3 regions of the Bradyrhizobium sp. NBAIM18 genome follow, and region 2 is predicted to be linked to each of the others. Evidence: riboswitches for the same ligand, from Rfam matches in the RefSeq annotation. Region 2 holds a riboswitch; each other region holds the start of a gene.
What was found. A riboswitch is a leader RNA that binds a small molecule or an ion and turns the genes downstream of it on or off. The one in region 2 is predicted to bind cobalamin.
Positions count from the first base shown of each region.

Region 1 (2,258 bases), on a different contig from region 2:
TGAGATCGGCGAGATCGGATTTCGCAGTCCCCTTGCGCGGGATCAGGATGAGATCGGCGGCGTTGATGGCGTCAACGGCGGCGCGCGTGAGCTGCGCGGGATCGCCGCAACCGATGCCGATCAGGGAGAGCGTTAGCATCGCGAGCGCGATGGGCGGCCACACCGGCCGCCCATCGCTGATCTCTTACGCCGCGTTGTGCAGGCGCGGGGTGACGAGGCCGGGCGCGGTGACGCCGCGCAGCGACTTCGCCAGCGCCAGCACCGCGAGATCGGCGAGCGGTTCGATCACGATCACCAGCGCATAAGCGGCAGCGAACGTCCCGACGCTGGCGAGGTTGCTGATCGCAAAGCCGGAGCCATAGAGCGCCCAGAACGCCACCCATGCGATCACGCCGGCCTGGTAGGTCGTCGAAAGCGCCAGCGCCTGACCGTATTTCAAATCGACATAGGCGGTGTTGCGAGGGATGATCCGCGTGGCGATCGCCTGGATCGCGAACAGCGGCACCAGCAGCGTGGTGACGTTCATGCCGTATTGCGGCAGATCGACTGGCTCCAGCAGCACGCCCTGAAGCAGCAGGCCAAATGCAAGGCCGAAGGCGGCGGGCGCAGCACCAAAGAGCAGGAACAAGGTCGAGCCGAGGATGAAGTGCACCTCTGATACCCCAACCGGAAAGTGCGGCAGGATCTCGAAGAAGACGAAGACGAGAGCGGTGGTGGCCAGTGTCCGCGCCGCGAACGAGCCGGCGCCCTGCTCGCGCACGGTCTCGACCGCGAGCTTCAAGGCAACGCCGCCTGCGGCGATGCCGGTTGCGTAACTCAACACGAGCTTGGCGCCCGTCACGATCCCGGGTTCGATATGCATGGCTCAATTCCTTTCCGCCGTCACACCCGACGGCCTTGGCCTCAATACGTGCACGGCCGGTCTCCTGGCTCGCGGTTCACTGGGTTCTCCGGCCTTCCCGGACCTTGCGGTCCAGTGGCGGTTCGGAGGCCCTCACCGCTTACAGTCGCGGGGGCGGCTGGGGTTTTGGGCGCCGCAACTGGGTCCGCCCATCCCCATTCCCGATTATGCTCCGGCGCTTTGCGCCGCGTCGAGCACCATGCCGCTCTTGTGTGCCCCTTTCGTATCGCGGGCGTCAAGGGGCGAACCGCTGCCGGAGCCGTCATGCCGGATATTCTCCCGCCAGCGCGCCGAACAGGATGACGGCCGCAGTGGAAGCGGCGCCGCCGCGCCCAAGCTGTTCGGCGAGCTCGGCAATCGTGGTGCGGACCAGCCGTTCGTCGGGACGCCCGAGAGATTCGGCGAACAGCGCCGGAGTGCTGGGAGCGAGGCCGTGCGCGATCAATTTTGCGGCAAGCGCCGGAAAGGTGCGCCGGCCCATATAGACCACGGTCGTGGCCTCGGGATCGGCCAGTGCCGCCCAATTCAGATTGGGCGGCAGCTCGCCCGTGACGTCAGCGCCGGTGATGAACTGCACCCGGCGGGAGGTATACCGGCGGGTCAGGGGAATGCCGGCCTGGGCGGCGGCGACACAGGCGGAGGTGACGCCGGGAACGATCTCGTAGCCGATGCCGGCCTCGCGCAGCGTCTCGATCTCCTCCTCCAGCCGGCCGAAAATGCCGGCATCGCCGGACTTGAGCCGCACCACGCGCGCGCCGGTTGCGGCATAGTCGACCAGGAGACGGTTGACGTGGTGCTGCTTGGTCGAAGGACGCCCGGCCCGCTTTCCCACCGCGACGAGATTGGCGCCGGGCCGTGCGAGATCGAGGATCGCGCCGGAGGCAAGATCGTCATAAAGCACGACGTCGGCCTCGCGCAGCCGCGTGGCGCCCTTCACCGTGAGGAGCTCGGGATCGCCCGGACCGGCGGAAACGAAAGAGACAAAACCGCTCACCGGTCCTCCGCGATCAGATGGAAGAACGTGCCGGTGGCATGGCCACGGCGCGAGCCGGTTTCGGCAATGACCGCGCCGGTGGCATCGTGCACGACCGCGAGCGGCGTATCGCGCTGGGCGAGGATGGTCGAATAGTGGAACTCGTGGCCGCGCAGGCGCGCGCCAGGCTGATGCCCCGGCATCGGCGCAGCCAGTTCAGCAAGACGATAGCCGAGATGCATGCGGCGCTTGGCAAAGCTGGTCTCGAGGCCAAGCAGCCCCGCCATCTCATGGCTGATACCGTCGGCGTCGGTCAGGCCTGCGCCCAGCACCATATAGCCTCCGCATTCGCCATGCACCGGCCGCGTCTCGGCGAAAGCGCGC
Region 1 covers NZ_JADYVO010000021.1:30,531-32,788, reverse strand. The annotation lists gene cobF (precorrin-6A synthase (deacetylating)) at 1-139, opposite strand, end outside; gene I6F17_RS31020 (energy-coupling factor ABC transporter permease) at 185-862, opposite strand; cobalamin riboswitch at 899-1,118, opposite strand; gene cobA (uroporphyrinogen-III C-methyltransferase) at 1,164-1,895, opposite strand; gene I6F17_RS31010 (cobyrinate a,c-diamide synthase) at 1,892-2,258, opposite strand, start outside.
Region 1: linked by a shared signal. The riboswitch ahead of I6F17_RS31020 (energy-coupling factor ABC transporter permease) and the one ahead of metE (5-methyltetrahydropteroyltriglutamate--homocysteine S-methyltransferase) in region 2 are both predicted to bind cobalamin.

Region 2 (2,258 bases):
AACCTCTCTGGTCTGCGGAAACGATCCGATTGTCGTGGTGGGAAAAGCTGGTAGTCCAAAGCGCGCCCTTTGGATCTCGGAACGACGGGCAAATGGGCTTGCGCGCCTGCGCATCGTCTGGTCGATCGCCCTCATCCGGGTAGCGACATTGGCATCATGGATCTTCGGCGAAGTCCGGCGGGCAGTCGCAGCGCATTCCGAATCGGCAAGAGCGAGCCCAACATTTTGGTCGCCAGCGAGTGCTCGCGCCAGGATCGCAAGCTCACGCATCTTCTGAACAGAGAAAGCAAGCCAGCTCTTGACGTCGGACGTGAGCCCGGTCTCGAGTTCAACATCGACCGGCACGTGAAGCAGCGAGCAGGATGGAGCGAGCTGTACACGGTGCTTGCCGAGCTTCGCAATCGCGGGCTCCAGCCGCTGACGAAGGGACGACAAGTTCGACCGCCATACATTCCGGCCGTCGATGACCCCGAGCGACATGACGAGATCACTTCGGCCGACAGCGACGATCTTATCCAACAACTCTGGCGCTCGAACTAGATCAAAGTGCAGACCGGAAACCGGGAGGCTCAATGCGGTATCCAGATTGTCGCCTAGCTCGCCGAAATAGCTGGCAACCATGATCTTGATAGCCGGTCCCTCCTTTGCGAACCGGTTATAGGCATGTAGCAATGATTTTCGCACCGCTTCGTCCAGATCAAGGACCAGGCAGGGCTCGTCAAACTGAACCCAACTTGCCCCTCGTTCGGCCAATTCATGCAGAACGTCGATATAGACCGGTATCAAATCATCCAGTAGGGAGAGGGGCTGGAACGCGCTATCGGCACTCTTACCGAGCTTTAGGAATGTGACGGGCCCGATCATGACAGGGCGGGTTTGAAAGCCTAGAGCCTTTGCTTCCACATACTCTTCAATTGGTTTGCGAGAGCAAAGTCTGAACCCCTGTCCCTTGTAAAACTCGGGAACCATGTAGTGGTAGTTGGTATCAAACCACTTAGTCATTTCCTGCGCGGGTGCGCCAGACCCCCGCGGGCCCAGACCGCAACTCGCATCCTGATCGTCGCATTGTGATCCGCGAGCCATGGCGAAGTACGTCTTGAGGGAAACGGATTCTCCTTTCGAGGCGTAGATCTCCGGGATAGCGCCAACCATGACACTTGTATCGAGCACCTGATCATACAGCGAGAAGTCATTCGACGGAATGACCGTGACGCCGAGAGACTTCTGACGAGCCCAGTTCGCTGCGCGCAGGCCGGATGCGTCCTCGAGCAATTGCTGTTCGCTGATCTTTCCGGCCCAGTAGCTTTCAAGAGCGAATTTGAGCTCACGCCTTGGACCGATGCGTGGCGTACCGAGCGTAGCAACCGGAAGAGAGAGAAGAGACATAGTGTTAACCCCTGTTGGGGACAGAGGCCATGGCGGACGCAGGCAGAGGAAGTCGCGCGCGCGACGGCTGCTTGGCGCACCACCGAGACACCCCGCCCGTGGACCAATCTATCGTCGGGGCAGGTCTCCTGGCTCGCTGGCTCATCGCTGCTGTCCGGCCTTCCCAAAGCCGTGCGGGCTTCAGTGACATCGTTGGACAGTAGCTCGCCGCTCACAGTTGCGGGGGCAGCGCCGGCATTTGGACCGGCTTCCCTCTTAGCTCCGGATCAAGTGGGATTCGGAGAACCTCGACGAGCTTGGATTATCGGCAGGAGGACTCTTCCGTCAACCTCTCAGATTATGTGCCACGCTAATCTGCGACATCTACTAGGCGAATGACCGTCCATCTCTATGATTCTCTAAACAGAGCTATCGCAATCAGAGATGTCCTTGTCGGATGTCGGAGTGCGACTCGGAGCTGCCTTGAGGCGACGCCGCCCGCCCCATCAATGAAAGGGACAAAACCAGCCCGCGTAGCGGCGATTACCGCCGTTTCGAGCAGAATGCATTCGATGCGGCTTCCGATTTCCAGCGGTTCGCCCAGCACATTCGCTGGCCAGCTATTTTCTCGACTAGAGGATCCCCATTGAACACGTCAAGGCAGGAGGCGCAATCTAGCAACATACGCGGCGAGCAGGTTGATTTTCGTGCCAGCCAGACTTCTCGGCTCGTATCGCCAGCCATCATGTAGGCCGAACGCCGACGGCAACTTTAGCGAACCACCCGGTTCAATGACGGCAAACACACCGTCGAATCTCATCAGGCACTTGGCATCGAGGCGTTCACCTCTTCCGCAAACTATCTGTGCGGGACAAGGATGCACAAACTACGGC
Region 2 covers NZ_JADYVO010000003.1:348,312-350,569, forward strand. The annotation lists gene metE (5-methyltetrahydropteroyltriglutamate--homocysteine S-methyltransferase) at 1-1,386, opposite strand, end outside; cobalamin riboswitch at 1,487-1,691, opposite strand.

Region 3 (2,258 bases), on a different contig from region 2:
TCAGGCTCGGCGAGGGATCGGGTGCCGCGATCGCGCTGCCGCTGGTCCGCTCGGCGTGCGCACTTCACAATGGCATGGCGACGTTCGCGCAGGCCAATGTGCCGGATCGGCCTAGCTAACTCGCTGATTCACGCAGACGACGCGCCAACCGCCCGCCAGCCGGTCGATCCGGGTCAGCGACAGCGGATCTATCACGAAGCGCAGCGCGGCGTCCGGTGTGAGATCGAGCGCGATGCAGAGCGTGGCACGAATGGTGCCGGAATGAACGACCAGCGCCGCGGAGCCTGCGCCAATCTGCGCCAGGCCCAGGCGGACGCGGGCGACCTGATCCGCAAAGCTCTCGCCGTTCGGCGGCCGTCCGTGCGCCGGATCGCGCCAGACCTGCGCGTAGGCCTCGCCGCCGGTCGCGGCGAGCTCGTCATGCCGATGACCGGTCCAGTCGCCGAAATCCTGCTCGCGAAACTCGCTGATCAGCTCCGGTTCGAGTCCCAGGGCGCGCGCCGTCTCGACCGTGCGCCGCGACGGGCTGGCATAGCCGGCGACATCCGTGGGCAACAGCCGCCTTAGGGCCGCCAATGCCGCGTAATCGCCGAGGTCGGCCCGCGCATCAGCCGCATGGATCGTCCCGGTCACGCCCGCGACGGCCGCATGCCTGATCAACCAGAGGAAGGTCTCGCCTTCCATGCTCATCTCCAAGGAAGTTGGTTGCTGTTGCCACAACGCCGCAACTGGCACATTGACTCTGTCTTGGCGGTAATCCTAGATGCTCATGACGGTTTTCCCGAGAGGGAATGAAAAGGGAATGCGGTGCGGGGAAAATGTCCCCAATGCCGCGGCTGCCCCCGCAACTGTAAGCGGTGAATCCTTCGTCACGAGCCACTGGGTCCTCGGTCCCGGGAAGGCGACGAAGCGGTCACGACCCGCGAGCCAGGAGACCTGCCGTCAGCCGTGGTCACACGCGAAGATGTCGGTCGGGGAGTACAGACATTCGGCTTCATCGGACGGCTGCAAGGCCAAAGGTGAGACCTCGTTCGCTGTGACGTGCCACTGACGTCATACCGAGGTTTTGACCTGTGTCTTCCATCCGTATCGCACGACCGCGCCGCGTCCTGCTTGCCTCCGCCGCGTTCACGTCCTTCGCCGCTCTTGCTCCGCCTGCCGCTCTGGCGCAGCAGGCCCGAGAGCCGCTGCCGCCCATCGAGGTGTCGCCCGCCCAGGCCCGCAAGCCGGCCAAACCGGCAGCAGGAACGGCGCAGAGCGCGCGCCGCGCGGCAGCGCGCAGGCCTGCGGCTGTATCCGCAGCGCCAAGACCCGTCACGCCGGATTCGACGGTGCAGACGCCGCTCAACTCCAACGCCGTTGCCGAAAGCGCCTCGCGGCTCGGCCTGACGGTGCGGCAGACTCCCGCGACCGTCGAAGTTGTCTCCGCCGAAACCATGCGCGAGCAGGGCTATCGCACCGTGTCCGAGGTGGCGCAGGGCGCCGCCGGCGTCACCTCCGGCGACAACCCCGCCGAACCTTCCGCCTTCTCGATGCGCGGCTTCACCAACAGCCAGATCAACACGCTCTACAACGGCATCAAGATGGGTCCGCAGAACATGACCTCGCGGATCGTGGATACCGCCAATCTGGAGGCGGTGGAATTCCTCAAGGGCCCGGCCTCGCTGATCTCGGGCGAGGGCGCCGCGGGCGGTGTCATCAACTTCGTCACCAAGCAGCCCCACACCGGAGCTGTCCGCAACGAGGCCGATTTCTCCTGGGACTCGCTGAATTCGTTCCGTGCCCATTACGGCTCCGGCGGCAGCACCAATGTGCAGGGCCTGGACTATCGCTTCGACATCAGCCGTTCCGCCCTCAACGGCTTTGCCGATGACACCAATGTCAAGACGTTCGGCACGTCCAGCCAGCTCAACTACCGTGTTTCCGACAGCCTCAGGATCTGGGGTGCGGTCGAATATCGCGAAGACCGCTCGAAGGCCTATTGGGGCGCGCCGCTGGTGCCGATCACCTTCAGCGGTTCGCATGCGACGACGGGGATCGTCTCCGGCAATTACGTCTCGAATTACAACGGAACCAATCTCGGTGCCGTCACCATCGACGACCGCACCTTCAACACCAATTACAACGTTCTCGATAACCGCAACGTGGCGCAGGAAGTGTGGCTGCGTGGCGGCTTCGAGCTGAAGCTCGCGCCTGACCTCACGCTGAAAAGTCAGGCCTATGGCTATGGCGCGGAACGGACCTGGTTCAATAACGAG
Region 3 covers NZ_JADYVO010000021.1:34,339-36,596, forward strand. The annotation lists gene cobT (nicotinate-nucleotide--dimethylbenzimidazole phosphoribosyltransferase) at 1-119, shown strand, start outside; gene I6F17_RS31035 (histidine phosphatase family protein) at 112-684, opposite strand; cobalamin riboswitch at 757-959, shown strand; gene I6F17_RS31040 (TonB-dependent receptor) at 1,074-2,258, shown strand, end outside.
Region 3: linked by a shared signal. The riboswitch ahead of I6F17_RS31040 (TonB-dependent receptor) and the one ahead of metE (5-methyltetrahydropteroyltriglutamate--homocysteine S-methyltransferase) in region 2 are both predicted to bind cobalamin.